2 regions of the Paenibacillus sp. FSL L8-0494 genome follow, and region 2 is predicted to be linked to the other one. Evidence: a T-box and tRNA genes for the amino acid it is inferred to sense, from the RefSeq annotation. Region 2 holds a T-box; the other holds one or more tRNA genes.

Region 1 (16,271 bases), 1.0 Mb from region 2:
CAAAGACGGCCGTCGCTTTGAATCCGGTGAAGATTTCTCCCAATTCCTGATTCGTGAGAAGCTGATCTCCACTGTGCCTTGGGATGATGCAGGTCCGTTTGTTCGTTTCTCCGTTACCTTTATTGCTAAAGGTGAAGAGGAAGAGAGACGTGTCATCTCTGAAATTCAAAGACGTCTTAGCGATGTGGAATTTGAGTTTTAAGCATTGTTATTGAAATTAATGAGGCTGTCCGAAAAGTAGTGAATTCTACTTGGGGGCAGCTTCTTTTTTATGGAATAGGAAATGTGGATGTTGCTGTGCCTTATGACTATATGACCACGTGTCGTGTTCTGTACTATTGGGGTGGGTGGTGGATCAATGCTGTGTGTGATTTTCGTACAGCTTGCAGTAGATGATTTGTGGTAGCTGTGACGGTGGAATTTGTGCGGTGGACTTGTGTGGTGAGTGATATGTGTTCTGAGTTTGTGTGGAAGTAAAGAGTGGGTTTTAAACTAATTAGGGAAAACCTCCCTGAAATTAGCCGATATTCGCTCTAAATGAACGAAATCAGGGAAAACCTCCCTAATAATCAGGGGTTTTCTATATTAATCACTGAATCGGCCAACAATTAGGGAAGTTTTCCCTAATTACAAGTCTGATGAACAGAAATCACTGACTTTCAGGGAGGAATTCCCTAATTACTATATAAGAACCTCACCAATTGCATCATTTGGAGCATTACTAGGTGCGTCTCTTGAACCATTTGGACATTAAGTAGTGTTAAGAACATAAACGAGGCTGTCCTAAAAGAGATGAAACGGCTATTTGGGTTCAGCCTCGTTTTTTATGCAGATATACTGAGTACCGCTTTCCCCTTGTTGTTAATAGAAGTAAGGAAGAGAAGTGCAAAAGTTTAGGCAGAGAAAGTTGACATGAAGGGGTTGTTCTGTCATAATTCTTGTTAAATGAATAGCGCCTTTAATTCAGTCCTGTGAGGCTGGCAAGGTAACGTGAATCGAGGTTCGCGACTCTTAGAAAGGTATCCGTGTGTAAATACGGAACTGTCTTTTTATGCGCGCGGCCGTCATCTTCCTCATCTGCGGATTTCACTCCTTGCCTGTTATAGGCAAGGAGTTTTTTGATTTCCGGGAACTTGAATAGGCGAACAAGCTGGAGGGTGACAAGATTATGGTTACTGAGAAAAATGTCATTATGGATGAAACGGCGATCCGCCGGGCCTTATCACGTATTGCTCATGAGATTTTGGAGAAGAACAAAGGTATCGAGAATTGTCTGCTGGTCGGTATTCGGACACGAGGTGTGTATCTGGCACAGCGTATCGCTGAGCGCATCAAGGAGATTGAAGGCGTCGAGATTCCATACGGTGAGCTGGATATCACACATTACCGGGATGACCGTGAAGTGGAAGGCAGTGAAGCAGTAGTGAAGAGTAACGTCGTTATTACTTCAGGAAGTGCTGGCATCCATGATCAAAAAGTTATTTTGTTCGATGATGTACTTTACACCGGACGCACCATCCGCGCGGCGATGGACGCTTTGATGGATTGCGGACGCCCACGAATGATTCAACTGGCAGTACTGGCTGACCGCGGACACCGCGAGCTGCCGATCCGGCCGGACTACATCGGTAAGAATGTACCTACCTCAAAGCACGAGCAGATTGAAGTGGCGCTGAAGGAATACGACGGCAAAGATGAGGTCTACATTATTTCAAACCGGGAGGAACGATAACATCATGACACTTACCAAGGTAAAGGAACGTAGTCTGCTGGGAATCAAAGAGCTTGACCGGTCGGAAATTATCCAACTGCTTGACAGAACAGCATTTTGGGACAATCAAAGTGAAAAGCTGACGCCCATCTTGAACTCCCATTTTATTTCTAACATGTTTTTTGAGAACAGCACACGCACACGCTTCTCTTTCGAGATGGCAGAGAAACGACTAGGTGCGCAAGTACTTAATTTTACGGCTGCAGCTTCTAGTGTAGAAAAAGGGGAGTCGATCTACGATACAGTGCGCACACTGGAATCGATGGGGATCGATGCCGGAGTTGTGCGTTTGAAGCCTGCAGGTGTGCTGCAGCAGTTAGCTGAGAAGGTGTCCATACCGCTTATCAATGCGGGCGACGGTAACAATGAACATCCTACGCAGGCGCTGCTTGATTTATACACCATGACCAAAACCTTTGGGGAACTAAAAGGCCTGACAGTCTCCATCATTGGGGACATTATGCATAGCCGCGTAGCGCGTTCTAATCTCTGGGGGCTTACGAAAATGGGAGCCAAGGTGCAGTTCTGCGCACCGGATAATATGAAGGCTCCTGAGCTTATGGAGTATGCGCCTTACGTAACTATGGAAGAAGCTCTTAAAGCGGATGTAGTAATGATGCTTCGAGTACAGCTTGAGCGCCATACTTCCGGCATTAAGCTGTCTGCTGAAGATTACCGTAGCCACTATGGTCTAACAGAAGAGCGGGCAGCTAAGCTCGCCAAAGACACAATCATTATGCATCCAGCTCCGGTTAACCGGAATCTAGAGATTGATGATGCAGTAGTAGAGTGCAGTCAATCGCGGATTTTCCCGCAAATGTCTAATGGCGTACCGGTCCGGATGGCGGTTCTCGAAAGAGCTTTACTATAAGCTTACGGAATGCTAACGTATAGAGACTAATAAATATACACAAAGATGAATTTTTATTATATAATAACGAGAGGGCCCGCAGCTGTGATCTGAGGGTAAAGGTAGAATCATGACAGTGATTATTAGAAACGCCAGCGTATTGAATAAGGAAGGCTTGCTTGAGCGCAAACACATCGAACTACAGGATGGTGTGATCTCGGCTATAATCGACGGAAATGAAGCTATCGGAGAAGCCACGGAGATCATTGATGCTGAAGGTAAGCTGCTCATTCCGGGACTCATTGATATGCATGTGCACTTGCGTGAACCGGGATTTGAACACAAGGAAACAGTGGAAACCGGAAGTCGCTCAGCTGCTAAAGGCGGATTTACAACCATTGCATGTATGCCAAATACTCGTCCGGTGACAGATAGCCCGGAGATCGTGCAATTTGTGAAAGACAAGGCGCGTGAAGCAGGACTAGTTAAAGTGCTTCCTTATGCAGCCATTACGAAAAATGAGCTCGGACGTGAGTTGACGGATTTTGCGGCGCTCAAAGAAGCTGGAGCTATTGGTTATACAGACGACGGTGTGGGCGTACAAAGTGCTCAAATGATGAAAGATGCAATGAACATCGCAGCATCGCTCGATATGCCAGTCATTGCTCACTGCGAAGATAACTCGCTGGTTGAGGGCTGCTGTGTAGCTGAAGGTGAGTTCGCTAAGAAGCATGGCCTCAAAGGAATTCCGAATGAGTCAGAGGCGATCCATGTTGGACGCGATATTTTGCTGGCAGAAGCGACAGGCGTTCATTACCATGTATGCCATGTCAGTACTGAACAGTCGGTGCGGCTGATTCGCCAAGCAAAAGAGATCGGCATTAAAGTAACTGCTGAGGTATGTCCGCATCACTTGCTTCTTGCTGAAGACGATATTCCAGGCCTTGACGCCAATTGGAAAATGAACCCGCCGCTGCGCTCCCGCCGCGATGTTGAGGCGTGTATCGAAGGGTTGCTTGATGGCACACTAGATATGATTGTTACAGATCATGCGCCACATAGTGAGGAAGAGAAAGCGAAAGGAATGCAGCTGGCACCTTTTGGTATCGTTGGATTCGAGACAGCTTTCCCACTCTTATACACGGCGTTTGTAGAAACCGGAAAATGGGATTTATCCTTACTAGTACAAAGAATGACTGCCGATCCTGCACGGGTATTCAGATTGAACACCGGGGTTATGGAGATCGGAGCTCCTGCAGATTTGACACTCATCGATCTGGAGCAGGAAAAAGAAGTAGACCCAGGTTCCTTCGCAAGCAAAGGACGCAACACACCTTTTGGCGGCTGGAAGCTTAAGGGTTGGCCAGTAAAAACTTGGGTGGACGGCAAAGCCGTATGGACTGAGAAAAACTAGCGGACTGGTGAGGCGAAATTGCTGATCTTTGCGGATCAGCAATTTGAGCGCGTACACTCCGGAAGGCATGCAAGGCATACGTATCAGACTACAGAACATGAAGGAGTGGAAGGGAATGCAGGCGAGATTGCTGCTTCAAGACGGAACTTTATTTACAGGTACCGCATTTGGCGCTGAAGGTGAAAAGACAGGCGAGGTTGTTTTTAACACAGGAATTACAGGATATCAAGAGGTGCTGTCTGACCCTTCATATTGCGGACAAATCGTTACCATGACGTACCCATTGATTGGGAACTACGGGATTACGCGGGATGATTTCGAATCTGTTCGACCTTTCGTACACGGTTTTGTAGTGCGTCGTCATGAAGAAGTTCCAAGTAACTGGCGCGCAGAATACAGTGTGGACGACCTGCTGAAAGAATACGATATTCCTGGAATCAGCGAGATTGATACCCGGATGTTGACGCGGATTATTCGCCACTACGGAACAATGAAGGCGATCCTGACTACCTCTAACAAACGGGTAGAGGAATTGATGGAAATGATGGGCGACACTTCAATTGAAGAACTGCGCAATCAGGTAGCACGCACATCTACTCCAAGCATGTACAATAGCCCGGGAACTAAAGAACGCATCGTGCTGGTAGATTACGGAGCGAAGGCTGGTATCTTACGCGAGTTGAACAATCGCGGTTGTGATGTTGTAGTTGTACCTCATGACGTAACTGCTGATGAGATTCGTCGCCTCAATCCAGATGGTATCCAGCTGTCCAACGGCCCTGGGGACCCGAAAGACGTTCCACACGCAGTGAAGACGATCTCAGAATTGCTTGGTGAATACCCAATCTTCGGTATCTGCTTAGGTCACCAGCTGTTTGCACTGGCTTGTGGCGCGGATACAGAGAAGCTGAAATTCGGACACCGTGGCGGTAACCATCCGGTTAAAGAATTGGAGAGCGGACGTTGCTTCATTACTTCTCAGAACCATGGCTACACAGTGAATGAAGACTCTGTGAAGAGCACGGATCTAGAGGTTACTCACATTAATAATAATGATAAGACCGTTGAAGGACTTAAACATACCCGTTATCCTGCGTTTTCAGTACAGTACCATCCAGAAGCAGCACCGGGACCTCATGACAGCAGCTACTTATTCGATCGTTTCTTACAGATGATCGCTGATCATAAAGCTAACACACCTGTAAGCTCGCGCCAGGCGCAGCTTGCGGCAAACGCCAGAATCACGGCGCCAAAACCTACAGTAAAACAGCTTGAAGCCGTGAAAGGAGCTCTATAACATGCCTAAGAATGAAAAGCTTAAAAAAATATTAGTAATCGGTTCTGGACCGATTGTTATCGGGCAAGCCGCAGAATTTGACTATGCCGGAACGCAGGCCTGTCAGGCCCTGAAAGAAGAAGGCGTCGAAGTTGTGCTGATCAACAGTAACCCAGCGACTATCATGACTGACACCAATATGGCTGATAAAGTTTATATCGAGCCGATTACCCTTGAATTCGTAACTGGCATCATCCGTCAGGAGCGCCCAGATGGCTTGTTGCCAACTTTGGGAGGACAGACAGGTCTTAATATGGCTGTAGAATTGGCTCGTGCAGGAGTACTAGAGCAAGAGAATGTTAAGCTTCTAGGTACCCAGCTTGAGTCCATCGAAAAAGCAGAGGATCGCGATTTGTTCCGTGATCTGATGCGCGAACTGGAACAGCCTGTACCAGAGAGCACTATTATTACCACAGTAGATGAAGCGATGAAATTCGCTGAGGAAATTGGTTTCCCTCTAATTGTACGCCCGGCCTATACGCTTGGCGGCACCGGCGGCGGGATCTGCGACAACGAAGAAGAGCTGCTTGAGACTGTCAAAGCAGGTATTCGTTATAGCCCGATCGGACAATGTTTGGTGGAGAAAAGTATTGCCGGCATGAAGGAAGTTGAATACGAGGTTATGCGTGATGCGAACGACAACTGTATCGTTGTCTGCAACATGGAGAACTTCGACCCGGTAGGTGTGCATACAGGTGACAGTATCGTTGTGGCACCTAGCCAAACGTTATCCGATCGTGAATATCAAATGCTGCGCAGCGCTTCACTCAAAATCATTCGTGCGCTGAATATCGAGGGTGGCTGCAACGTGCAGTTCGCACTGGATCCGCAAAGCTATCAATATTATGTAATCGAAGTAAATCCACGTGTCAGCCGCTCTTCGGCTTTGGCTTCGAAAGCAACCGGTTATCCGATTGCCAAAATGGCTGCCAAAATCGCGCTTGGTTACACACTTGATGAAATCGTCAATCCAGTTACTGGACAGACCTATGCTTGCTTCGAGCCTACACTTGACTATATCGTAAGCAAAATCCCACGCTGGCCGTTCGACAAGTTCATTCATGCGAACCGTAAGCTGGGCACACAAATGAAAGCAACTGGAGAAGTTATGGCCATCGGTCGTACCTTCGAAGAGTCCATTCATAAAGCAATTCGTTCCCTGGAAATCGGTGTACACCGTTTCCGCCTGCCGGGCGCTGAAGATTTGGAAGAAAGCGTCCTGCGTGAACGTCTGGCAAAACCTGATGATGAGCGGTTGTTCTTGATCGCGGAAGCCTTCCGCCGCGGATTTGGCTTGCAAGAGATCCAAGATATCACTAACGTGGACTGGTGGTTCCTGTCCAAGATCGAGGGACTGATCAACTTTGAAGAGGTTATTCGTGGGGATGAAAGCTTATCAGCAGAAACCCTGTATCAAGCTAAACGCAGAGGTTTTACAGACCGTGCGATTGCTGAGATTCGTGCAGAAGGACAAGCGAACGTTAAATTCATCAAAGAAGCTGATGTACGCGCGCTTCGTTTAGAGCGAGGATTAACGCCTGTATTCAAAATGGTAGATACCTGTGCGGCTGAGTTCGAAGCTTCTACACCTTACTACTACTCTACTTATGAGACTGAAAATGAAGTCATTCATTCCGATAAACAAAAGGTTATCGTACTTGGATCGGGTCCAATCCGGATCGGTCAAGGGATTGAGTTCGATTACTCCACTGTGCATGCAGTGTGGGCGATTCAGAAGGCAGGTTATGAAGCGGTTATTATCAATAATAACCCTGAGACTGTATCTACCGACTTTAATACTTCGGACCGGTTGTATTTTGAACCCTTGTTCTTTGAAGATGTAATGAACGTAATTGCGCAAGAGAATCCGATTGGGGTTATCGTACAATTCGGAGGCCAAACAGCCATTAACCTTGCTGCACCATTAAGTGCGGCTGGCGTTAAGATTCTCGGAACTAGCCTAGACAGTATTGACGAAGCTGAAGACCGGAAGAAATTCGAAGCTTTGCTGGCTCGTCTGGATATTGCCCAACCAAAAGGTAAGACGGTTATCAACGTAGATCAAGCAGTAGAAACTGCACAATCACTTGGATATCCGGTGCTGGTACGTCCTTCCTATGTACTTGGTGGACGCGCAATGGAAATTGTATATAATGATGCGGAATTGCTTAGCTACATGGTAGAAGCAGTTAAGGTGAATCCGGAGCATCCGGTATTGATTGACCGTTACATGCTTGGTAAAGAGGTTGAGGTAGACGCAATTTGTGACGGTGAGACGGTAGTTATTCCAGGGATTATGGAGCATGTTGAGCGTGCAGGCGTTCACTCCGGTGACTCCATCGCTGTATATCCTCCGCAATATCTGGATGAAGGTCTGAAAGCAAAAATTGCAGAGATCACAATCAAGATTGCTAAGGAACTGAAAACGATTGGTCTGGTCAACATCCAGTTCGTCATCTATCAGAATGAAGTGTACGTCATTGAAGTAAATCCGCGTTCATCGCGTACGGTTCCATTCTTGAGTAAAGTAACTGGAATTCCAATGGCGCATCTGGCAACCAAAATCATTCTCGGCGGTAAGCTGAAAGATGACGGTTATACAGAAGGTCTATGGCCGGAAAGTGATTATGTATCGGTTAAAGTGCCAGTGTTCTCTTTTGCCAAGCTGCGTAGAGTAGAACCAACGCTCGGACCTGAAATGAAATCGACGGGTGAGGTTATGGGCCGCGATAAATTGTATGCAAAAGCTTTGTATAAAGGTCTAATCGGAGCAGGAATGAAAATTCCAGCAACTGGCGCTATCATCGTTACAGTGGCAGATAAAGATAAAGCAGAGGCTGTGGAGCTTATGAAAGGCTTCCACTCGCTGGGTTACAAGATCATTGCTACCGGAGGCACCGCTCAAGCGCTTGAAGAAGCAGGTCTCAACGTAATGAACGTGAACAAGCTGGATGAAGGTGCACCGAACATTCTCGACTTGATTCGTGGTGGGCAAGCCAACTTCGTCTTTAATACACTGACTAAAGGGAAAACACCAGAGCGTGATGGATTCCGTATCCGTCGTGAAGCGGTTGAGAATGGCGTCGTATGTATGACATCACTCGATACAGTAACGGCACTGCTCAGAATGCTGCAGACGATCAACTTCTCGTCACAGTCCATGCCTGCTTTTGTCGGACAATTAAACTAATCTCATAAAGATGCATAGGGCGGTTTGCGTTTACGCAGACCGTTCCGCTATGCCTAGGGGCTAATAAATGAAGAGTGTGGATTTAAGTCTGCACTGGATGGGAGAACGGTTATGGGACAGGGAGATGCAAAGTGGAATGAAATGGCGAATCGCTTGATGATCGCCTTGGATTACCCTGATGTTGCTGGGGCAAGAACCTTGATTGACAAGCTGGAAGGGATTCCTTGTTATATGAAAGTGGGAATGCAGCTCTTCTATGCAGCAGGACCGGAATTCATTAATGAACTGAAATCTCGGGGGTATTCTGTATTTGCAGATGTCAAAATGCATGATATTCCTAACACGGTAAAAGGCGGGGCAGAAAGCCTTACGAACCTCGGTGTAGATATGTTTAACGTACATGCCGCAGGAGGCTCGGCAATGATGGCTGCAGCCCGTGAAGGCGCTGCTTCAGTAGTTAATGGGAATGCTACGCTTAAAATGCCTTTGATTATCGCAGTTACACAGCTAACCAGCACGAGCCAAGAAGTGATGAATAACGAAATTGGAATCGCAGGAGACGTAGCAGATACTGTAGTCAGATACGCTAAGCTGGCAGCCGCTGCAGGTCTGGATGGGGTAGTGGCTTCACCGCAAGAGTCCTCAGCGATCGCAGAGGCTTGTGGGCCCGCATTCTGCACAGTTACACCTGGTATCCGCCCAGCAGGTGCATCCCTAGGTGACCAGTCCCGGGTGATGACGCCGGGCAAAGCCATTCAGCAAGGCAGCCACTTCCTGGTGGTGGGCCGTCCTGTTACAACTGCAGCTGATCCACGTCAAGCAGCACTAAATATTATTGAGGAGATGACCCTAGCATGAGTACATTAAATAGAAGTGAACAAGTAGCAAGTTATCTGCTTACGATAGGAGCGGTGGCACTGCGACCGCAGGAGCCTTTTACCTGGACCTCTGGTATTAAGTCCCCGATCTATTGCGATAACCGTCTGACTATGGCTTACCCAGAGGTACGTAACTATATTGCTGATGCCTTCGCTGAGCTTATTAAAAGCCAGTATCCAGATGCAGAGGTGATCGCAGGTACAGCAACCGCAGGCATTCCTCACGCAGCTTGGGTAGCTGATAAACTCAATCTGCCAATGGCTTATATCCGCGATAAAGCTAAAGGTCACGGCAAGCAGAATCAGATCGAAGGCCTAATTAAGCCGGGGCAAAAGGTAGTCGTTATCGAAGACCTGATCTCTACTGGTGGAAGCTCCATCAAAGCAGCTCAAGCTGTGCAAGAAGCAGGCGCAGAAGCGTTGGCTGTATTGGCAATCTTCAGCTACGAGCTGGATCGTGCGGTCGATGCTTTTGCTGCCGCTGAAATGCCATTACAAAGCTTGTCCAACTACAGCACATTGATTGATGTGGCTCTTACACAAGGCGAGATCGCAGCTACGGATGTGGAACTGCTGAAATCTTGGAGAAAAGATCCGTCCGCATTTGGCGTTTAAAATAAATACCTGTGTATAGATTGGACGGGCCTCTCACATTTTGGTGGGAGGCTTTTCTTTTTAACTGCACCGAGTGCAATTAAAAGGAAAAGGTGCTCTGACACTCTGGAATACTATACTTTGCCCCGGTGATTCCATTGCGCTGTCGTCACAAACGCCGAATAGTTGCAGTTCGTGCACTTAAACTAACATTCCTTAGAGGATCTGGCGGATATAGTTGCACTTTGTGCAATTATATCCGCCAGAAATCCGCCGAAAGCACCTAATAACGTTTTTTAACTGTACATAGTGCAATAAAAGGAAGAAGCATAATACATTCGGCTTTAATAGTTGCACAAAGTGCAATTATCCTGCGTAGAAGGGGCGATTTGTGCCGGTCATAGGAAAGGCAGCAGGTTAGTTAGTAGGTTAGTTAGTAGGGAAGGCAAATGCTGTATTGGTAAAAGGAAAAGTAGAGTGGAGTGGAGTGGAGAGTAGGGTTTTGGTGTTTGCATTCACATTCACATTCTGACATTTGGCTGACCTGCGCACTGTCGCTCTGGTATATTGTGCTCTGTCACTCTGGTTTATTGCGCTCTGTCACTCTGGTATATTACGCTCTGTCGCTCTGGTATATTGCGCTCTGTCACACTAGCACTGACACCCGGTGATTTCATCGCACTGTCGTCTCAAACGCAGAATAGTTGCAGTTCGTGCACTTAAACTAACCTTCCTTAGAAGATCTGGCGATATAGTTGCACTTTGTGCAATTATATCCGCCAGAAATTCGCCGAAAGCTCCTAATAACGTTTTTTAACTGCACATAGTGCAATTAAAAGGAGAAGCGCAACACACACAGCTGTAATAGTTGCACAAAGTGCAATTATCTTACCGTAGAAAGGCATATCAGGATCCTCAGAAAACTCCCGGAATGTTTTTTATAGAAATAATATGAAGAAATCGTAGCATAACTTTAAACAGCCTGTAACTTCCCCTCCTGAATAAAGCTATATACTGTTACTAGAATTATGGGTAATTATTCATAAGGTGGATGGATTGAGTATTTTATGGGAGGGTTCAAGAATGAATCATATAAATAATAGAAGGCTATGGCGGCGCTGGTTAAGCTTTGGAGTATGTGCTGCACTGCTATTGCCTTTAATTTCTGAAAGCAGGCATACAGCCTGGGCAGAGGCTTCTAAGCCATCTACAGAACAGCGCGTGTTACGTATTGGCAGCCTCTGGTCTGGAGAAGACGATTCTTCTTTTCGTCAGCAGTTTACAGATATGTATGAATTGCAGCATCCTGAAATCAAACTTGAGATTATTCCAGCCATCAATATGAATGAGCTTCGTTTTGACAGCACCTATCCAGAGGTTAACCCAGATAATCTGGAGAATATCCGAACAATTATGGGCGGTGCACAGCCAGTTGATGTAATCGTCGGTGATAGTACATTGGTGAAGAGTTTGGTGAAGCATAATCTGGTGCAATCGCTGGAGCCGCTTATCGCACGAGATCAATATGATTTAAGCAATATGGCACCTACAATGTTAAATGGAGTACGTGAGCTGGGTGGAGGAAGTCTTTACGCGTTAGCGCCGACCTTTATGTCGAGTGCGTTATATTTTAACAAAGGTATTTTTGATGCTGCTGGTGTAGGTTATCCGACGGACGGAATGACTTGGGATGAAGTGTTCGCGCTGGCCGAAAAGGTGATCAAGAAATCGACAAATAAAGATAAGCGTATATATGGATTTTCGATGAACCGTTATATGAGCGATCCTTTCTGGGATATGCAGACCTATGTCTCACCGCTTGAGCTTGCTATGTATGACAACAAGGGACATAAGATGGAGGTAAACCAAACACAGTGGAGTCAAGCTTGGACGACCTACAGCCAATTGGTGAAAAAGCAAATTACACCTGGGTTAAACGGTATGGATTTTATAGAAACAGAACGGAGCACCTATAGTCCTGTCCAAGGGGATCTATTCCTTACCGGAAAAGCTGCAATGGTAATTGGAGAATACGATTATCTTAATGAGCTTGCAGGTGTGAGCCGCAATGCAGCAAAAATTAAAAATTACAGTCCCGTCGATTGGGGTTTCGTTACCGTACCTACTTTTAAGGAGAAACCAGGAGTGGCTGTAGGTACTTGGGTAGGTAATATGATGGCTATCAACACTATGGCTGCTAATAAGGAAGATGCTTGGGATTTGATCAAGTTCGTCAACAGTAATGAGGTAGCCAAAATTAAAGCTCATACCCGCGGGGAACTAACTTCCCGTAAGGATTACATTACCACGAAGGTACCTTCAGTAAATCTGGAATCCTTCTATACGCTCAAACCATTACCAGCCAATGATCCTTTGATGAACGTCCTACAAACACAGAAGCCTGGAATTAGCCGTATTAACGATGTTGGGCGCCAACTATTCACAGAAGTTTATCAGGGCAAAAGAACGGTGGAGAGTGCCCTCAAAGCTTGGGAGAAGCAAGGGAATACCATGCTGGGTACGCTCGAAAAAGATCCCACATATTATTTCGACTCTATAGGGGATTAAGTTTTGGAATATGTAGCGGCCACCGGATTTCCGGTGGCTTATTTTGTGGAACTTGGGCATGATAAGTTCAGAGCAGCGTGAGATTAATTTGCGAAAAGGAGAAGAGGGCATCATGAATTGGATATACTTCGCGAAACTGTTCAGAACGAGATTTCAAGCAGGTTGTTTAGCAAAAAGGTTGGAGCAAGATGGCTGGATTTATGGCTACCATGACCCAAGTTTTGTGGAAATTTATCGATCCCGCAAAGGAAGATATGGGGTTAGATTTTTGCCTTGAGAACTTTTACAAATTCATCCTTGACGTAGACCCATTTTGTACTGTATATTATTTATTGTCGCTGTTTGAATATTATTTCTGACGCGGGGTGGAGCAGCCCGGTAGCTCGTCGGGCTCATAACCCGAAGGTCGCAGGTTCAAATCCTGCCCCCGCAACCAATTTTATTACAACAGCAATTGTACATTCGGATATTTTTAGATCCGGGCCCTTAGCTCAGTTGGTTAGAGCGGTCGGCTCATAACCGATTGGTCGGGGGTTCGAGTCCCTCAGGGCCCACTTATCAAAAACCCTTACTTTGTAAGGGTTTTTTGCTGTCTATAAGCTTAGCAATATAAGAAAGTAGAATGGATAAAGAACAGAATTTTGAGTTTGCTAACGGATTTGCTAACGGGAATTATTTTTCTGCAGTTTCGAGCTGTTTTTCAGCGTATTTATTCAGTTCTGCTTCAATTTTATCAACGGCCTCTTCTTGCATGATTGGGAGTAGGTGTGAGTATTATTCGTTGAACATCGCTGGAGTCATACCCAGTCGTTCAGCAGCTACCTTTAGCTTTATATAGCTCCGACCAGAGTAGCAACATACTAAGTCAATTTCCTTGTATGAGTCCTCGTATTCTTTTTTTAGCCCCGATTTGCGTATAGCGTTCCCTAAGACCATCAATAATATTCTGAAAAACCTTGCAAAGTACCACTGGTTATCATTGTAGCCAATCTAGAATATTTCTAGTGTCGTTTGTAGAGTACGGCAGTTTACTTCTCTGCCACTGCCGCTCTTGTTAAGGCGCATGCAGGTAACTGTTCTTTGTTAGTAGGGCGATTTAATAAATTTTAGTAGAAGGTCTGACATTCATTTTAAATAAATGTTATAATTATTAAATCAGTGTGTAGAGATATTGGTCTTTTTTGTTGGGCCAAAAATATATGTCTCATGATACGTCTGCCATCTGAAATATTATTCACGGAGATGACAAACATGCATGGAGACAAAAGACTGCCCAGAAACGGAAAAGAAGGTATACTATTTTTACTCATTATTTCAATCATTTCAGTAAACACTATTGCCCCTATTATTGTGGGGTTGGAACGTGGCTTCAGTAAGGAAGTGTATATAGATACACTAAAGGTTATTCCGTTTATGTGGATGATCGTAGTTTTATCTGTAAGATTAGTTGCAGGACCGATTGTTGGGAAAGTGATGCCGAAATTCATGGGACAAACAGATGGATTTAATGCAAGGATTCTGTTGAATACTTTATTGAATGTCACGGTGTTATCTATTTTACTATCAATTATCGGCACATGGGTTGGGACGAAACAAATAAGCCTGGATCCACTTAAAAATTTCCTTCACATCTGGCCAAGAAACTTTGGTATAGCATTTTGGATTGAACTGTTGGTTGCGCAGCCGATAGCAAGATTTGCGATGAAAACATTACACGCAAGACAGGATCGAAAAACGGAAAGTGTAAATGCGTAACTAGCTAGAATTTTGTAGACGAATAAGAAAAAAAGGAGCGTCCATGGTGGGCGTTCCTTTTTTATGTCGTAGTAGTCGGATTATAATGCTCAACAGGAGATGCTCGCGAATGACTGAACGCACAATGTAGAAGCATGCTCTAAATACTGCGTACTTTTGATTTGCCTTTGGGGCGAATTGCTTCCTAAAGAATTAATCCAGCAATAACTCTAGCCCCCGGTCACCGCGGTTGAGTTTACAAGTACCCACTAAGGGGAAGTAACCGATGAAAACGAAAATACTCTTTTACTATCTGTGATAATTGCATTTACATGCACCGCAGTCACACTGGAGCCAACCACAAGAATAATGAATAGGGTGTGTCTCAGTGCCTAAAGGAGCATGACATCTCCAGCATTTAGTGTGACGTATTCCATATTTCATAATTTGTTTTTCTTTGATATGCGTTTGGAAGTATTCTTTTTGTGATTTTTTTCGTTTTTCTTCCTCTTCTTTCCTAAGTTGTTCATTTTGTTGAATTATGAATTTTCTTTCAGCTTCATTCTTTTTAATAGCGAGCGCTTCTTGAACGTACCCTTGAATTAAGGAAATATCATTTTTCAAGCAACATACTATCTCTGTTACATTCTGTCGTTCATCGGAAATCATTCCATATAGGTTAACGCCATTGTTAAAGTCATCTTGCGATAAATTAAGCATATCAAGATTTCCTGACACTAATGAACGACTTATCATAACGTTTCCAATGGATAAAAATCCTGAACTCAATTTCATGCTCAATATGCTATCTTTATGCAGATAATTATTACCTTTAATTTCAATGATGGCGAATTGTCTGTTTACTGTTGGAGTATAAGTTAATTTATTATCGATTTTTATAGTATTTGATTCCGAAAGTTTCTGATATTCTCTATCTTCTATTATTGTAAGAAGACCCTGTAATACTCCTTTGAAAAATCCCATATTATGTACTCTCCTTTTATTTAAATCAGGTTTATTTTACCATGTGAAATAGTTTAATAGTGAGGAAATTTGAATTGTATTTGACTGAGGATTAGTAACATAAGGACTCTGGAGTATGAAAGATTTGTTATGGACAGAAAAAAAGAAAGAGTTATCCAGTATCCGATAAAATAGCTGTTGGGGCACTCTTTCTTGCTGCAAACTTACTTATACTAAACACCAAACTTCGTTTGATTAGGGAGCATTTTTGGTATGAGGCTCCCATCGGACCCAGCTGACCCTTAAAGAGGTTTTTCTCCACATTTGCAATTCTAACGGACCCCATAGTCGCTATTGGCATAAAAAGTACCGCATTTGAGTCTCTTTCTAGGCATTAGCGTCCATGGAGTCCGAAACCATGCTCCAAAGGCTGAAAATCAGCAAATAGCGGCATCTAGGTCCGATAGCTCGAGGTGAAGGAGGTTAGTTCGTTAGCTCGTTAGTGCCATGCTCCTCGCAGATGTAGTTGCAGAAATTACAATGAGAAGTAGCCTATAAAGGAACAATCAGTAGTTTCACCTCTGCAACCAGCATATCTAGTATGCGAGCTCATAAACCATACAGTAAAGCACAAAACGGCACTGCTCCAAACCATGAAATGGTTTGGAAGCAGCGCCGTTTTTGTTAGCAGTCAGCTAAATTCCTCCAATGGAGAGCAAGGCGACCGAAACGATGTACCCAATTGCTTCCGACCGCTGGCCCAATCGCAATCTCAATCGCAATCGCGATCTCAACCGCAGTCCCAACCGCAGTTGCAGCCCCGATCGCAATCGCGATCCCAACCACAGCCCTAGTCGCAGTCCCGATCGCAATCCCAATCCCAATCCCAATCCCAATCACACTCCTAGTCGCATTTCGCAGTCCCGATCGCAATCCGATCGCAATCCGATCGCAATCCGATCGCAATCCCGAT
Region 2 (16,271 bases):
GATGATTGAAAGTGAACTGGATTATCCAGGACATATCAAGGTTACCGTTATTCGTGAGACACGGGCTGTTGAATACGCTAAATAGGCAATAAGTAGATAACATACGCTTCGGAAATAACGATATTTATGATCGTTTCCTGGTACATGTTTCTGCTAGGAATATAAGGTTAAAGGATAAGATATAACTTATACTTTCTTATATTTGATGAAAATTGGCCCCTAAGCGGGGCCTTTTTTCTTTTAAATATGAAGACTTATCCGTTAGATGAAGAGGTTAAGATTAGGAGGAGAGAAACATTAAAGTACTATTCATTGGAGATATCGTAGGTAGTGTAGGTAGGAAGGCACTTCGGGAGATGTTGCCCTCATTAAAAAGCAAATATCAACCACATATAATCATAGTTAACGGTGAAAATTCTGCTGCCGGTAGAGGGATTACTAAAGCGATCGCAAATGAATTTTTTAACTGGGGCGTTCACGGAATCACCATGGGTAATCACACATGGGACAACAAGGATATCTTCGAGTTTATCGACGATGAGGCCCGGATTATCCGTCCTGCTAATTTTCCTCCAGGAACACCAGGAAGAGGATATACGGTTGTTAAAGGTAACGGGAAAGAGCTGGCTATAGTTAACCTGCAAGGCCGTACATTTTTGCCTGCGATTGATTGCCCTTTCCGTGTGGGTGAAGAAATTGTGGAAGAGCTACGTAGAGATCATAAATGCATTCTCGTTGATTTCCATGCAGAGGTTACCTCTGAAAAAATCGCCATGGGCTATTTCATGGATGGTCGCGCATCAATTGTAGTTGGGACCCACACTCACGTGCAGACGAATGATGATGTGATTTTGCCAGGTGGAACGGCTTACTTGACCGATGCGGGTATGGTTGGTTCAAGCGAAGGGATTCTGGGTATGGAAAGAGATGCAGTACTTTATAAGTTCACTACACAGCTTCCAGCACGATTTGTTGTTGATGAAGGCAAATGGCAGCTTCACGGTTTATTTGCAGAATTAGACGAGAATACTGGCGCGGCTACCCGTCTGGAGAAAATACGGCTACGTGAAGATGAATGGGTAATGAGCTAGTAGTAGGATAAGATAAGTGATTTTCTGGGTAATTTCGCCGAATAAGGGTAAAGTGTGATATTTATTATATCGAAAAAGAGTATCTATTGTACCATTTTCTCCAGAGTAGTCCGCAAAAAGAAGGAATTATTTCTTCTCTCGCGAATAACATCTAAAGTAGTGGAAGAACACCATTATTTTCCCAGGGGAGGTACTTACTATGGATGTATTAAAAGTATCAGCTAAATCCAATCCAAATTCCGTCGCCGGCGCTTTAGCAGGTGTTCTTCGTGAACGTGGATCGGCCGAATTACAAGCTATTGGAGCTGGAGCACTGAATCAAGCAGTCAAAGCAGTTGCCATTGCCCGGGGATTTGTTGCACCAAGCGGAGTAGATTTGATCTGCATTCCGGCATTTACAGACATTGTGATTGATGGAGAGGATCGAACCGCGATTAAATTGATTGTAGAACCCAGATAATAGAAGCATAGAACGGATGAACCTGTTTACTTATGTAAACAGGTTTTTTGCTTTTGGTATATAGTCTGGCGTTTTTAAGCATAGAATCTGGAATAGGGCTGCATGAAAGCGAGGGCTTGGGATGAGAACCGATAAGCTACAGGTTGCGGATTTTCATTGTGATGTGCTGTGTAAAATGCAAGCATCACCGGATATGGATTTTAAGAATGATCCCCGGTTGGATGTTACCGGAGAGCGGTTGGTAGCGGGCGGTGTAGAATTGCAGATTTTTGCGATATACCTTTCGGCAAGTAGAGGTAGACCTAGCTTTGAGAATGTTTTAGGACAAATTGATTTGTTCCGGCAAAAAATATTAGGCGCAGAGAGCCTTCAGTGGCTGCGTTGGAAGGAGGAGGTAGGTAAACGAGCAGCTGGAGCACCTCCATGGGGAATGCTCTCTCTGGAGGGTGTAGACGGTCTAGAAGGGAACCTATTTTATGCACAGCTCTGCTTTGAGCTTGGCGTGCGGTTTTTGGGGATCACTTGGAATTATGCCAATTGGGCAGCGGACGGAGTATTGGAGCAGCGCAACGGCGGATTTACGGAAAAAGGGCGAAAGCTGATCGAATGGTGCAACGACAGTGGAATGTTGCTTGATGTGTCACATTTGTCTCAAGCAGGTTTTTGGGAGCTAGCCGACTTAAGCACACGTCCGTTTATAGCTTCCCATTCGAACGCCGCAAAGATCTGCGGGCATGTTAGAAATTTAAATGATGAACAGATTAAAGCATTAATTGCAATGGACGGAAGAATGGGCCTGACCTTTTATCCGTGGTTTGTATGTGATGATGGAAAAGCTCGTATAGATGATTTGTTTAAGCATATTGATCATGTATGTAGTCTGGGTGGGGAGAAACATATGATGTTTGGTTCGGACTTTGACGGCATTGACACTTGGGTAGAGAATATGGAACATCCGGGAAAATACCCTGAGCTTGCCGAGCACCTGCTTCGTTACTATCCAGAAGCTTCCGTTAAAGGTTGGTTATATGAGAATGCGGTCTCCTACTTGCGTACAAACTTACCTTCACAGGTGTCTAAATCATGACAATCCTGTTCTAAAAGTATGAATTGTCGAAAAAAAGGCCCTCGTTATGATGTGGGGCTTTTTATTTTTGGTTAAGAAGATGTATAATGGTTAATGGCTTGTACAGATACTAGAGAAAATACAAGGAGTGACTTTACTATGAGTAAGACTGTACCCGTAGGTGTGTCGGCTAGACATATTCACCTTACGCAAGAGCATGTGGAGGCTTTGTTTGGCCCAGGATATCAACTAACGGAGTTCAAACCCCTCTCTCAACCAGGACAGTTTGCAGCAAATGAGCAAGTAGCAGTTATCGGCAGCAAAGGTAAATTTGACAAAGTAAGAATTTTGGGACCTGCTCGTCCGGCTTCCCAATTAGAAATTTCCCGTACTGACTCCTTCGCACTTGGCGTGAAAGCTCCAGTTCGCGAATCTGGAAATATTGATGGAACACCTGGCATTACGCTTAAAGGACCTGCTGGCGAAGTAGAATTGGAACAAGGCGTTATCATCGCCGCTCGTCACATTCACTTCCATACTTCTGAAGCTGAAGCTTGGGGCATTGCTGATAAGCAATTGCTTAAAGTTCGTCTCGGAGGCGATCGTGGTCTCGTATTGGAGAACGTAATTGCACGCGTATCAGACAGCTTTAAACTGGATATGCATATTGACACTGACGAAGCTAACGCTGCAGGTGCCAACAACGGCGATACTGCTGAAATCGTAGAATAGTCATCATAGTTATAGCAAAGATAAGGAGCGGGGGAGAAATCCTCCGCTTTTTTGTGCGTGTCTGATCCGCATGCTGTAAAGATTGCGTGTCTGATCCGCGTGCTGTAAAGTTTGCGTGTCTGATCCGCGTGCTGTAAAGTTTGTGTGTCTGATCCGCGTGCTGTAAAGATTGTGTGTCTGATCTGAGTGCTGTAAGGATTGTGTGTCTGATCCGCGTGCTGTAAGGATTGCGTGTCTGATCCGCGTGCTGTAAGGATTGCGTGTCTGATCTGCGTGCTGTAAAGATTGCGTGTCTGATCCGCGTGCTGTAAGGATTGCGTGTCTGATCCGAGTGCTGTAAGGATTGCGTGTCTGATCCGCGTGCTGTAAGGATTGCGTGTCTGATCTGCGTGCTGTAAGGATTGTGTGTCTGATCTGCGTGCTGTAAGGATTGTGTGTCTGATCCGCGTGCTGTAAAGTTTGCGTGGTTTACCCGACCGCTTGTACATATCGGACTGTATCGCAGCTATTTCAGCATTTTGATCTATTTTGCCAAGGTATCGGACCGCATAGCTCTTATTGCCTTATATTTGTACTGAATTGGGCTTCGAAGGTGTGAATAAGTGCATCTGAGTCCGATAGCATCGCCAAAAACCATGAATCTTCAAAATAAGGGCGTCTGAGTCCGATGGATCAACAGGATCAACAGGATCAACAGGATCAACAGGATCAACAAATGATACGCCCCAGGATAAATTGAGGAGGAGTATTTTACGGTTAGCAAAATATTTCTGTACGAGCAGAACGAATAGTATCCTGAAATGGATTTTTAATGAAAATTGGTGTGATGATAAAGAAAATCTATTATTATGTAACTTATTGTGTTATGATTATGGTTTATGACGTGACAAAAGGATTTATTGTTAAGAATATATGTATTAGAAATTAAGGAGACCCAATGACATTTAATGAACTGAATATTGTGCCTGCAATTTTGAAGGCTTTAAGCAAAGAAAACTATACATCACCTACACCAATACAGGAGCAGTCGATTCCAGCTGTATTAGCGGGTAGAGATTTACTTGGATGCGCGCAAACGGGAACAGGAAAAACAGCTGCATTTTCCGTGCCTATTATTCAATTGTTAAGCGAACAATCCAACCCAAACAAATCTAATAATGTGCGACGCATTCGCTCGTTGATTTTAACACCGACAAGAGAACTAGCGATTCAAATTGCTGATAACATAAAAGCGTATAGCCAATATACAGATATCCGCTCTGCTGCCATTGTTGGCGGTGTGTCACAGAAAGTGCAAGAACGTGCACTGAATCAAGGTGCCGATATTCTTATTGCTACCCCTGGTAGACTTATCGACCTGATCAATCAGAAACGTGTAGATCTGCAATATGTACAAATTTTAGTTCTGGATGAAGCTGACCGGATGCTGGATATGGGCTTTATCCATGATGTGAAACGAATCATCGCCAAAATGCCTACGAAGAAGCAAACTCTGTTTTTCTCGGCAACGATGCCAACTGAAATTTCTAAATTGATCAAAACATTGCTTGTGAATCCAGTGAAGGTAGAAATCACACCCGTGTCATCTACTGCGGATAGAATCAATCAATCGATCTATTTATTAGAGAACGGAAATAAGCAAAACCAATTGAACCTGCTGTTACAGGATAAATCCATCGTCTCAGCTTTGGTGTTTACTCGTACCAAACGTGGTGCGGACCGTGTTACCCGCGATCTGGCTAAAGTGAACATTTCTGCTCAAGCCATACACGGCAATAAATCACAAAATGATCGCCAGAACGCCTTGCGGAATTTTAAAAGCGGTGCGACTCGTGTTCTCGTAGCTACGGATATAGCTGCCCGGGGAATTGATATTGATGAGCTGTCTCACGTAATCAACTTCAATCTACCGAACATTCCGGAAACCTATGTGCACCGGATCGGTCGTACAGGCAGAGCGGGATTGAGCGGAACGGCAATTTCTTTTTGCGAAGCTGAAGAGCTTCCTTTCCTTAAAGATATTGAAAAATTGATTGGAAAATCGATTCCGGAAGTTAAGGATCATCCTTATCCGATGTCTCGTAAAACGCAAATGAAGACAGATCGTTCTGCGAAACCGTCAGGTTCGAAAGCAGCAGCTTCGAGACCATCGTCTTCCAGACCGTCGAATTCCAAACCAGCAACTGCTAAACCTGCGGCAACAAAACCGGCAGCAACAAAATCAGCGGCATCCAAACCAGCTAAAGCAAAACCTAAGTCTAACCCTCCATTGAAGCCAAAGTCCGAGTGGTTCACAAAAGGAAGACAAAAAACGAGCAGCAGATAAGTAAGTTTGAATGCGTATCGTTTCTATAGCAAAATAAAAAAACGTCAGAGTAAATTGAACTGCACCCCAATTGTTAGACACAACTAACATTTGGAGGTGCAGTTTTTTATGTTTTATGTCCTGATGATTTACAACAAAAAACAGCCGCTAAACAGTTCCTCACTGTACAACGGCTGTTGTTATTTCATTTATGCGGTTGCTTCAATTGTATTGTCCTGAACATAGGGGCTCAGTTCTTGCTGAAGTCCTGTGCTGATGGAAGTCATAGGGAGGCGAAGCGTATCCGAGGATAGTAGGCCGTTTTGGTTAAGCATCCATTTAATTGGAGCGGGATTCGATTCCTTGAACAATAGGCGGATGATCGGCAGTAGTTGTTCAAAGCTTTCTTTAGCGAAGTCCACTTGACCAGATGCAAAGGCTTCAAAGATACGAAGGCATTCTGCCGGATAAACGTTGGCAGTAGCGAGCATACCCCCAGCTGCTCCGCAGCTAAGCATTTCATAAAAGAGGGAATCATCGCCGCCAAGCACAGGTTTGGCACCTGTACGGACTAACTCCGTAACCATTTTTGTACTGCCTGAGCAGTCTTTTAAACCGACAACATTATTCATTTCTAGGATTGTACGTGCAGTATCTACCGTCATGGCGGTACCTGTACGACTTGGAATATCATAAGCCATGATAGGTATGCCTACTTCTGCTGCTTTGCGGAAATGGGCAATGATACCCTCTTGTGAAGGACGACTATAATAAGGTACGACTACTAGTGCACAATCAGCACCAAGGTTTGCAGCAATTTCCGTGCGTGCAACCGTAGAGGCTGTATCATTGGTACCTGTACCAACTACTAAGGGGATTGATGTGGATTGTAGAAGCTCACGGGAAGTGTTTACTAGAAGCTGCATTTCATTTACGGTTACAGTGGGCGATTCTCCGGTGGTTCCATTAACGACCAGACCTTGTATGCTGTTGTTAATAATGTTCTTTACATAACGCTGATACGAATCCAAATCAACTTCACCAGCAGCATTGAACGGGGTGACCACGGGGACATAAACTCCATAAATCTGTTGTTCTGTAAGCATAAATTATCGGCCTCCAAAATATTTTAATTCCTCTACATACACTTTACCATGGAAAGTAGCATCGTCGTTAGCTATAATAAATGATATGGATCATCAAAAATATTGATGTTAGGGTGAGGTAATGGATTTAACCTATTTACGAACCTTCCGCGAGGTGGCTAAACGTCAGAGCTTTACGCGAGCTGCTGAAGAATTGGGATATGCACAATCAAGTGTGACGATGCAGATACAGAAGATAGAGAAGGAATATGGAGTACCTTTAATAGAGAGGCATGGCCGTCAGCTGCGGCTTACCCCGCCAGGAGAAGAGTTATTGAAGCTGTTCGTGGAGATTTTGGATTTGTATGATCGTTCAAAAGAAACCATCGCCCAGCAAATCGGAGGAACGATAACTATTGGGACGATAGATTCTTTAGCGGCCTTTTATTTACCTCCTTACCTGCAGCAGCTAAGGACTAAATTTCCGAAGCTGGATATTCATCTGCAAACGATGCAGGAAGCTAATCTTCTTGCCAAAATAAAAGATGGCGAAGTAGATCTAGGCTTAATGTTGGATCGCACCACTGCGGATTCCATCCTTGAGCGTACGATCGTCAGAGATGAGCCGCTTGTATTGATAGCCCCCATTCATCATCCGCTTGCCCAGATGGATACGGTAACCCTACACGATTTGAATAACTGTGAGCTAATAGTCTCGGAGGAAAGCTGTATTTACCGCAGTCTGTTCGAGAATTTGTTAAAAGAGCACGGGATCATATTCCGCATTGGTTTTGAGCTTTCGAATCTGGAGGCCATCAAACGTTGTGTAATGAATGGCCTTGGAATTGCTTTGTTACCAAAAATCGTGGCAGAGGAAGAAATTGAACGAGGAAGCTTGGCGGAGCTGTCCTTTATTCATCCCGAAATTCACTTTGATCTGCAGCTTTTGATGCACCCTAAGAAGTGGAAATCACAACCGCTGCAATTTTTAATCCAAATGTTGCTTGCAAATCATTAATTTATTCCCATCAGGATCTTTCACAACAAACCAATGCTCATCTTGAATTTCAGTTACTAGCTCTACACCGAGAGCCTTCACATAATTGAAAGAGGCTTGCAAATCATCGGTCAGTAACAAAAAAGCTGGTGTTGTAATGGGCGGTGTTCCTTCAGGTTCTAAGCCGCCCCACAACGGCATGGTATCCAGTATGATTCCAGTGTTTCCCTGCATAGGCAGCGGGCATAAATGACCGTTCATGATCTTACAATCTGTCTCTGGAAGCCCCAGGACTTGGCAATACCAGCGACGGGATTTTTCAATATCATGTACGGGAATGAATACACTGCCAATTAAGTTCTTTACGGGGCTTATTATTGTGGAATTTAAAGCGGACATTGCTTGTTCATTCATTTAAAGACCTCCCAAATCCGAAATGGATAAACCTTTATTTGGAAATTATGTATCTAATCTATTTAAATCATACAATCAATAGGATTGCAAGGGAATTGTAAATGGTTATATTTTCATATGAAAGTAGCCAAAAAATTTGACATTGAAAATGAGTTTATGTTATATAAAAAGAAGAATTAGCACTCATCTAAGAAGAGTGCTAATCACGGAATGATGAATAATAAGGTTATTTTGAAAGGAGATTTATTTATTCATGGCCAAAAAAGAGTTTAAAGCCGAATCGAAAAGATTGCTGGAAATGATGATTAACTCCATTTATACTCAACGGGAAATTTTCCTGCGTGAACTGATTTCCAATGCAAGTGATGCGATTGATAAGATCTATTACAAAGCCTTAGCTGATGAAGGCCTGGTCTTCAATAAAGAGGATTATTATATTAAAGTGACCGCCGATAAGGCGAACAGAACCTTGACGATTTCCGATACAGGTATCGGGATGACACAAGAGGAGCTGGAGAATAACTTAGGTACAATCGCGAAGAGTGGATCTCTTGCTTTTAAGAAAGAGAACGAAGCTAAAGATGGCCACAACATCATCGGACAGTTCGGGGTGGGCTTCTACGCTGCGTTTATGGTGGCTGATGACGTTATAGTGATCAGTAAGGCATTAGGCAGCGACGAGGCCTTTAAATGGGAGTCTAAGGGCGCTGACGGCTATACCATCGAGACTGTTGAGAAGGATTCTGTCGGCACTGATGTGATTTTGAAGATTAAAGAGAATACTGAAGAAGATCAATATGATGAATATTTGGAAGAATATCGCCTGAAATCCATCATTAAAAAATACTCCGACTTCATCCGTTTCCCAATCAAAATGGACGTGAAGGAACAAAAGCCAAAAGAAGGCACGGAGAACGAGTTCGAAGAAGTTGTTCAAGAACAAACCGTAAACAGCATGGTGCCAATCTGGCGCAAGAATAAAAGCGAGCTGACTACAGAAGATTACGATAACTTCTATGCAGAGAAACGTTACGGCTTCGATAAGCCGCTTAAACATATTCATATCAGTGCTGATGGTGCTGTAGTGTACAATGCGATTTTGTTCATCCCAGAAAATACACCGTTTGACTATTACACAAAGGAATATGAAAAAGGTCTTGAGCTCTATTCCAACGGTGTGTTGATCATGAACAAATGTGCGGATCTGCTGCCTGATTACTTCAGTTTTGTAAAAGGTATGGTGGACTCAGAGGATCTTTCCTTGAACATTTCCAGAGAGATGCTCCAGCATGACCGTCAGCTGACTTTGATCGCTAAGAATATTAAGAATAAAGTGAAAAGCCAACTGCAAAGCCTGCTGAAGGATGAAAGAGAGAAATATGAGCAGTTCTATAATGCTTTTGGCAGACAGCTTAAGTTTGGTGTTTATAACGATTATGGGATGCACAAAGACACCCTTCAAGATTTGCTGATGTTCTACTCCTCCAAGGAGAAGAAGCTGGTTACACTGGACGAATACGTCTCAAGAATGCCAGAAGATCAGAAGTATATCTACTATGCTTCCGGAGAGTCGATCGACAGAATCGAAAAGCTCCCGCAAACCGAGCTTGTATCGGATAAAGGGTATGAAATTCTCTACTTCACTGATGATATTGATGAATTTGCGATCAAGATGATTCAGTCTTATAAGGAAAAAGAATTTAAATCCGTATCCAGCGGAGATCTGGGGATCGAAGCCGACGAAGCGGACAAGCCAACGGAAGCGGAAGAGAACGAAAACAAGGAGCTTTTTGAAGCGATGAAGGACATCCTGTCCGGCAAAGTGAAAAATGTTAAAGCTTCCAAACGTTTGAAGACTCATCCGGTATGTCTCTCTGCAGAAGGTGAGCTGACGATCGAGATGGAGAAAATTCTGAAATCGATGCCGAATGGCCAAGAGGTGCAAGCGGATAAGGTACTTGAAATCAACATCCATCACGAAGTATTCCAGTCCTTGAAGGCGGCAGCAGAGAACGACAAAGAAAAGCTCGGTTTATACACGAACCTGCTGTACAACCAAGCCCTGTTGATCGAAGGTCTACAGGTTAGTGATCCAGTTCAATTCACCAATGATATTTGCAAAATCATGAAATAATATGAAGTAACGAGACCATCCAATTGTATTATGATTGGGTGGTCTTTTTTATTTCAGCATTTCATTTTGTTGTGCGAAAAAGGTAGTAATCAATTTCAGAGTCATTATTTGTGCAACCGCTGATCGAATAGATAATTTCACCTTGTGTGCTTTTTTTACTCGTCACTTCGGAGCAGGTATCGGTTCTGACTCCTGTGTTGCTTCCACCGAATGCATCATTAGAGGTATCATAGCTGTAATTAATCACGTTACCGTCAAATTTTAAATCCTTAAATATGGGATCGCCTTCATCTGTGTAACTTGTAACGCGTATATTGTCTGCTTTTTTGCTGGAGAGATTCGTTATAAATTGCTCGAATTTATCGAGGTTGTACACTTTTTCCCAAGAAACAATATCCCCTCTACTGATGGCTTCTTTGGAAGTATAGGGCTCACTTTTAGGTACAGAATTGACTTGATTATCGGAGCAACCCCATACCCCTGCTAGTAAAAGAACAGAGAGTGTAAGCAAATTTACCTTTTTCACTGAGGGACCTCCTTGTAACGTATTTATATAAAAGACGAAGATTAACTGGAAAAGTTACAGTGAGCTTGATTTTTCACATTGACAATAAACAACAAATTGAGTATTATTTTCTCTAACTTGAATATGTAAAAGCAAAGAAGAGAAAGAGTACCACGGCAATTCTTTCAACAGAGAGCTCCGGTCGCTGAAAAGGAGTAAAGAAAACCCTTGGGAATATGGTCTCAGAGCTGCGCATCGAAACCTTATGGGTTGTAGGCTGCGCCGGAACCTGCATCCGTTACAGTGCTAGGGTATAAACGTTAATTAACGTCGTACCTGAAGAGGTAAATGTCATGAGGCATTTATAAAATTAGGTGGTAACACGTGAGTAGAACTCTCGTCCTTTGTGGATGGGAGTTTTTTTGTTGTCTAAAAAAGGAGGAGAAGGTTAATGAGTAATGTGTTTATAGGTGGCGCTTGGCCGTATGCGAATGGATCTTTACATCTGGGGAGATTATCAAGTGTGTTGCCTGGGGATGTGCTGGCACGATATTTTCGCTCCAAAGGGGATAACGTATTATATGTATCAGGCAGTGATTGCCATGGAACACCCGTAGCGGTTCAGGCTGCGAATGAAGGGATTACACCCGGAGCTTTTGCAAGCAGATATCATGAGGAGTTTCTGAAGTGTTTTAAACAGCTGGGATTTAGTTATGATCTATATACTCGAACGGATCAACAGCAGCATCATAAGGTCGTGCAAGAGTTGTTTACAAAGCTGCTAGAGAATGGTCATTTATATAAAAAAACCATCGCGCAATGTTACTGCGAGGTGGATCAGCGCTTTTTGCCAGACAGATATGTGGAAGGGACTTGTCCGGTATGTGGCCAGCGGGCGCGAGGGGATCAATGTGATTATTGTTCTACCATTCTAGATCCTGCCGATTTGTTAGACAGAGTCTGCAAATTATGTGGGAGTACACCAACAGAACGGCCGACAGAACATTATTATCTTAGCTTATCTAATTTTCAGTCTGAATTAACGGAATATGTAGAGGAAGCACAACTTTGGAGAGATAACGCTATAAAACTGACCAAACGTTATTTACAAGAAGAGCTGCAGGACCGCGCGGTAACAAGAGACTTGTCTTGGGGTGTAGATGTTCCTGTGGCTGGATTTGAAGATAAAAAGATTTATGTTTGGATTGAGGCGGTAAGTGGTTATTTATCAGCCAGTAAGCAGTGGGCTGCACAGTCCGGAGGAAGCTGGGAGGATTTTTGGTTAGAGGAAAAAGGGGAGATTACTGCTTATTATGTGCATGGTAAAGACAATATTCCTTTTCACACTTTAATATGGCCGGCTGTGTTATTAGGAGCTGGAGGTCTGCATTTACCGGACAGGATTATATCTAGCGAATATTTAACCCTTGAAGGGCAGAAGTTCTCCACTAGCCGAAACTGGGCGGTCTGGGTACCTGATATTTTAGAGCGGTATCAGCCAGATTCTATTCGTTATTTCTTAATTGCCAATGGACCCGAGAAGCGGGACACGGATTTTTCCTGGAGAGAGTTTATTTATAGCCATAATGGAGAGCTGCTTGGAGCATTTGGTAACTTTGTGAATCGTTCATTGGCTTTTGTAGATAAGTTTTATGAAGGGAAAGTGCCGAATGGGCAATTGGATAAGGGGTGGAATGACAACATTGACCTCTTGTATCTCGAATCAGGGCGGCTTATTGAGGCTGGGAATATAAAAGATGCGCTGGAGTATATTTTTTCTTATGTGCGCAAGGCAAACCAGTATTTCGACCTGCAAAAACCATGGATACAGATAAAAGAGGATCAGGTTTCTTGTGATTCTGCAATATACACATGTGTGCAGATTATTGCGAACCTAGCGAATTTGTTACATCCGTTTCTGCCGTTCTCTTGTGACAAGATCAGGGGGTTCCTGTCGTTAGAACTACCGAATTGGCAGCCTTGCTTGGTGCCCCCTTACCAACAGGTTACTGATTTACAATTATTGTTTGAACGAATTGATATTAGCCGTATTAAAGAAGAAGAGGATAGGCTAGATCAACAGCAAGTGAATAAATAGAGCTGGTATTATCCATTCTTGAAACTCTCAATAAACTTTGAAGCCAATGATGACAAGTATTTATCCTTAATCCAGACGGCGGCGACCCGCGTGCGTAGTGATTCACTACTGATTTCTTTATAGATCAAATTACTGTTACTCGTTAATTCGAAAGCGGATTTGGGGATGATTCCGATGCCAAGACCAGCGTTTGCCCAGAGCAGTGTTGTCCTAGCATCATCATTCATGCAGAAAATCAGCGGATCAAAGCCGTTCTCAAGACATGTTTCCCGGATAAGCTGCTCAAAACGGCGGTAGATAATAAGCGGCTTATCCTTTAGCTCACCGATCTCAATAAAGTTTTCATCCGTTTTCCAGTCATACTCAGGTGTCATTACGGCAATCATAGGTTCAGCTTGTGTGTAAAGACACTCTAAATTTGTACCATTAAAGGGTGTCCTTACAATTCCGACTTCGACAATGCCTTTATTCAAGAGGTCAATGATTCTAAAGGTATTTCCTTCATGAATCTCAAACTTCACACCTTTATAGGTTTTGTGAAATTCACATAGCCGATCTTGAAGCAACGTAGCTCCAGAGGAAGAAACTGTACCAATGGCTAGGGTTCCTTTTAAACCTTTGACAAAATCAGTGAGCTCACGGGCAGTGGAATCTGCCAGCTCCAGAATTTGTTGGGCACGGTCCCGCAAAATGGCTCCAGCTTCAGTGAGCTGCACGCTGCGTGGACCTCGTTCCACTAGCTTTACACCGAGTTCTTCCTCCAGGAGCTTTAGCTGCTGGCTCAGCGGAGGCTGGGCCATTTGCAGTTTTTTGGCTGCAGATGTGATCTGTCCTTCCTCAGCTATCGCCATAAAATATTTAAGCTGTCTAATATCCATATAAAAATCCTCCGAACTTGAGATATGCTAATCGTATGGGAGCGATACGAATCCAATATTATTAATATGTGAGTAGATATGCCATAATCATAACTGTTCTTATACATATTTCAAGTGGTTAAATACTTCTTATGTTGGGTGTGGATAAATTTGTTCAAAATTGCAGTATATTTAAAGCCGTACAAAAAAGAAGCGATCATTGGACCGATCTTCAAACTGATGGAAGCGATTCTGGAGCTGATTTTGCCTACCATTGTCGCATTGATCATCAACAACGGGGTTGGCAATCATGACAGCGCCTATGTTTACCGCATGGGTGGCCTAATGGTGCTGATGTCACTGCTTGGCTTCGGCTGCTCCATGGTATGCCAATATTATGCAGCCCGGGCTTCACAGGGATTCGGTACGACACTACGCAATAAGATGTTTAGACATATTACATCCTTGTCGTATGCTGAACTGGATACCTTAGGTACGCCTACACTGATTAATCGGATTACCAATGACGTAAACCAGCTGCAAATTGCTGTGGCCATGCTGATTCGTCTAGTTATTCGTGCACCGTTTATCTGCATCGGGGCTATCCTAATGTCCATGATTTTGGATTTTAGATTATCGCTGATTCTAATAGCGGCAACACCGGTTTTTGGCATTATTTTATATTTTATTATCACCCGCAGTGCTCCTTTGTACCGAAAATACCAGCAGAAGCTGGATGCCCTTGCGCTCGTACTGAGTGAGAATTTATCGGGGATTCGAGTGATTCGTGCTTTTGCCAAAAGACGTACAGAAAAAGACCGTTTTGATGCCTCATCCGATGATTTGACTACTACAGCGATACGGGTTTCGCGGATTTCTGCTTTGCTTGGGCCGATGACTACACTTGTAGTAAATGCGGCGATCATAGCTATTTTGTGGGTAGGCGGAATTCATATCGATGGGGGCCGATTGTCTCAAGGGGAGATCATTGCCTTCATCAATTACATCACTCAGATCTTGCTGGCGCTGATAGTAGTCTCCAACTTGGTTATTATTTTTACAAAAGCCTCATCCTCAGCGAATCGTGTGAATGAAGTGCTTGGTGTTAAGGTATCCGTGTCCGAGGAAGGAAATGCATTGATTGCAGAACCTGACCATGCTGCCCCTGCTATACAATTCGATCACGTATCCTTTGGGTATAATACGACAGGTGAATCGGCATTAGAGGATATATCTTTAGTAATTAATCGCGGAGAGACCGTGGGCCTGATTGGCAGTACGGGTTCAGGTAAGTCTACTTTTGTGAATTTGATCCCTCGTTTTTATGATGTGGTGCAAGGTGAAGTGAAAGTGGATGGTGTGGATGTCAGAGATTACAAGCTGCACCAGCTTCGTGAGAAAATAGGGATTGTACCGCAAAAAGCTGTGCTGTTTACAGGAACAATCGCTGAGAATATACGTTGGGGTAAGGAAGATGCAACTGAGGAAGAAATCATGCAGGCAGCCTCTATCGCTCAAGCGGAGGAGTTTATACGTAAATTACCCGAAGGCTTGAATACGCAAGTATCTCGTGGTGGATTAAATTTATCCGGTGGACAAAAGCAGCGCTTAACCATAGCTCGTGCAGTAGTAGGTAAGCCATCGATTCTTATTTTGGATGACTCCTCCAGTGCGCTGGATTTCTCCACAGATGCGGCACTTCGTAAGGCTCTCAAAGAGAGCAGCCAGGAAATGACCGTGCTCCTTGTCTCGCAGAGGGTAAGCACTGTAAGACAAGCGGATAAAATAATGGTATTTGAGGAAGGGCGGATCGCCGGTGTCGGAACCCATGAGGAGCTGATGCGGGGTTGTGAAGAGTATAAAGAAATCTGCCTGTCCCAGCTATCAAGTGAGGAGTCGGGCCAATGATCAAAAACAACATTTGGAAAAGACTTATTGTATACACAGGGCATTATAAAAAAATAGCTATAGGCGCAGTAATCTGCGCAATACTCAGTGTGATTGCCAGTCTAATTGGCCCGTTGCTTATCGGCAGCGCCATCGATTTTATGATCGGGCCGGGAGAGGTTGATTTTGACGCCGTACTTAGACTGCTTTTGATTCTGGCAGGGGTGTATATTGTCGGCAGCTTTTTCGGATGGCTTCTTACCTACCTGACTAATCGAATTGCCTACCGGACTGTATATGACTTACGGCGGGAGCTTTTTGATAAATTAAATGTTTTGCCGCTGAAATTTCATGATAACCACCCGCAAGGGGACAGCATCAGCCGGTTTGTTAATGATATGGATGCGGTCTCTGATGGACTGCTGCAAGGCTTCTCAACACTGCTCACGGGGATCATCACCATCGTGGGGGCGATTGTACTCATGTTGTACATTAGTCCTTTAATGACCTTAGTTGTTCTTCTGTCAGCACCCGTTACATTTTTTGTGGCAAGATTCATTACGATGCGCTCCCAGAAGATGTTTAAGGAGCAGGCTAAAATTCTGGGCGGTCTCAACGGATATGTGGAGGAAATGATTGG

What was found. The T-box of region 2 lies ahead of metG (methionine--tRNA ligase). A T-box ahead of a tRNA ligase gene usually reads a tRNA of that ligase, here a tRNA-Met.
Region 1: it has a tRNA-Met gene. The T-box ahead of metG (methionine--tRNA ligase) is inferred to sense a tRNA for this amino acid. The anticodon was not compared.

What each region holds. Positions count from the first base shown of each region.
Region 1 covers NZ_JBBOPQ010000001.1:5,201,877-5,218,147, reverse strand. Annotated here, with positions in the region: gene NYE35_RS23730 (LL-diaminopimelate aminotransferase) at 1-202, shown strand, start outside; gene pyrR (bifunctional pyr operon transcriptional regulator/uracil phosphoribosyltransferase PyrR) at 1,169-1,732, shown strand; gene NYE35_RS23720 (aspartate carbamoyltransferase catalytic subunit) at 1,737-2,642, shown strand; gene NYE35_RS23715 (dihydroorotase) at 2,752-4,035, shown strand; gene carA (glutamine-hydrolyzing carbamoyl-phosphate synthase small subunit) at 4,151-5,332, shown strand; gene carB (carbamoyl-phosphate synthase large subunit) at 5,334-8,561, shown strand; gene pyrF (orotidine-5'-phosphate decarboxylase) at 8,673-9,419, shown strand; gene pyrE (orotate phosphoribosyltransferase) at 9,416-10,054, shown strand; gene NYE35_RS23690 (ABC transporter substrate-binding protein) at 11,117-12,601, shown strand; tRNA gene NYE35_RS23685 (tRNA-Met) at 12,961-13,037, shown strand; tRNA gene NYE35_RS23680 (tRNA-Ile) at 13,082-13,155, shown strand; gene NYE35_RS23675 (hypothetical protein) at 13,853-14,356, shown strand; gene NYE35_RS23670 (hypothetical protein) at 14,645-15,319, opposite strand; gene NYE35_RS23665 (hypothetical protein) at 15,983-16,271, opposite strand, start outside.
Region 2 covers NZ_JBBOPQ010000001.1:4,182,807-4,199,077, reverse strand. Annotated here, with positions in the region: gene rny (ribonuclease Y) at 1-85, shown strand, start outside; gene NYE35_RS19020 (TIGR00282 family metallophosphoesterase) at 297-1,091, shown strand; gene NYE35_RS19015 (stage V sporulation protein S) at 1,291-1,551, shown strand; gene NYE35_RS19010 (dipeptidase) at 1,673-2,638, shown strand; gene pduL (phosphate propanoyltransferase) at 2,777-3,349, shown strand; gene NYE35_RS19000 (DEAD/DEAH box helicase) at 4,287-5,675, shown strand; gene dapA (4-hydroxy-tetrahydrodipicolinate synthase) at 5,864-6,760, opposite strand; gene NYE35_RS18990 (LysR family transcriptional regulator) at 6,882-7,757, shown strand; gene NYE35_RS18985 (VOC family protein) at 7,728-8,150, opposite strand; gene htpG (molecular chaperone HtpG) at 8,404-10,284, shown strand; gene NYE35_RS18975 (DUF4362 domain-containing protein) at 10,346-10,810, opposite strand; T-box leader at 10,936-11,197, shown strand; gene metG (methionine--tRNA ligase) at 11,241-12,887, shown strand; gene NYE35_RS18965 (LysR family transcriptional regulator) at 12,896-13,765, opposite strand; gene NYE35_RS18960 (ABC transporter ATP-binding protein) at 13,916-15,652, shown strand; gene NYE35_RS18955 (ABC transporter ATP-binding protein) at 15,649-16,271, shown strand, end outside.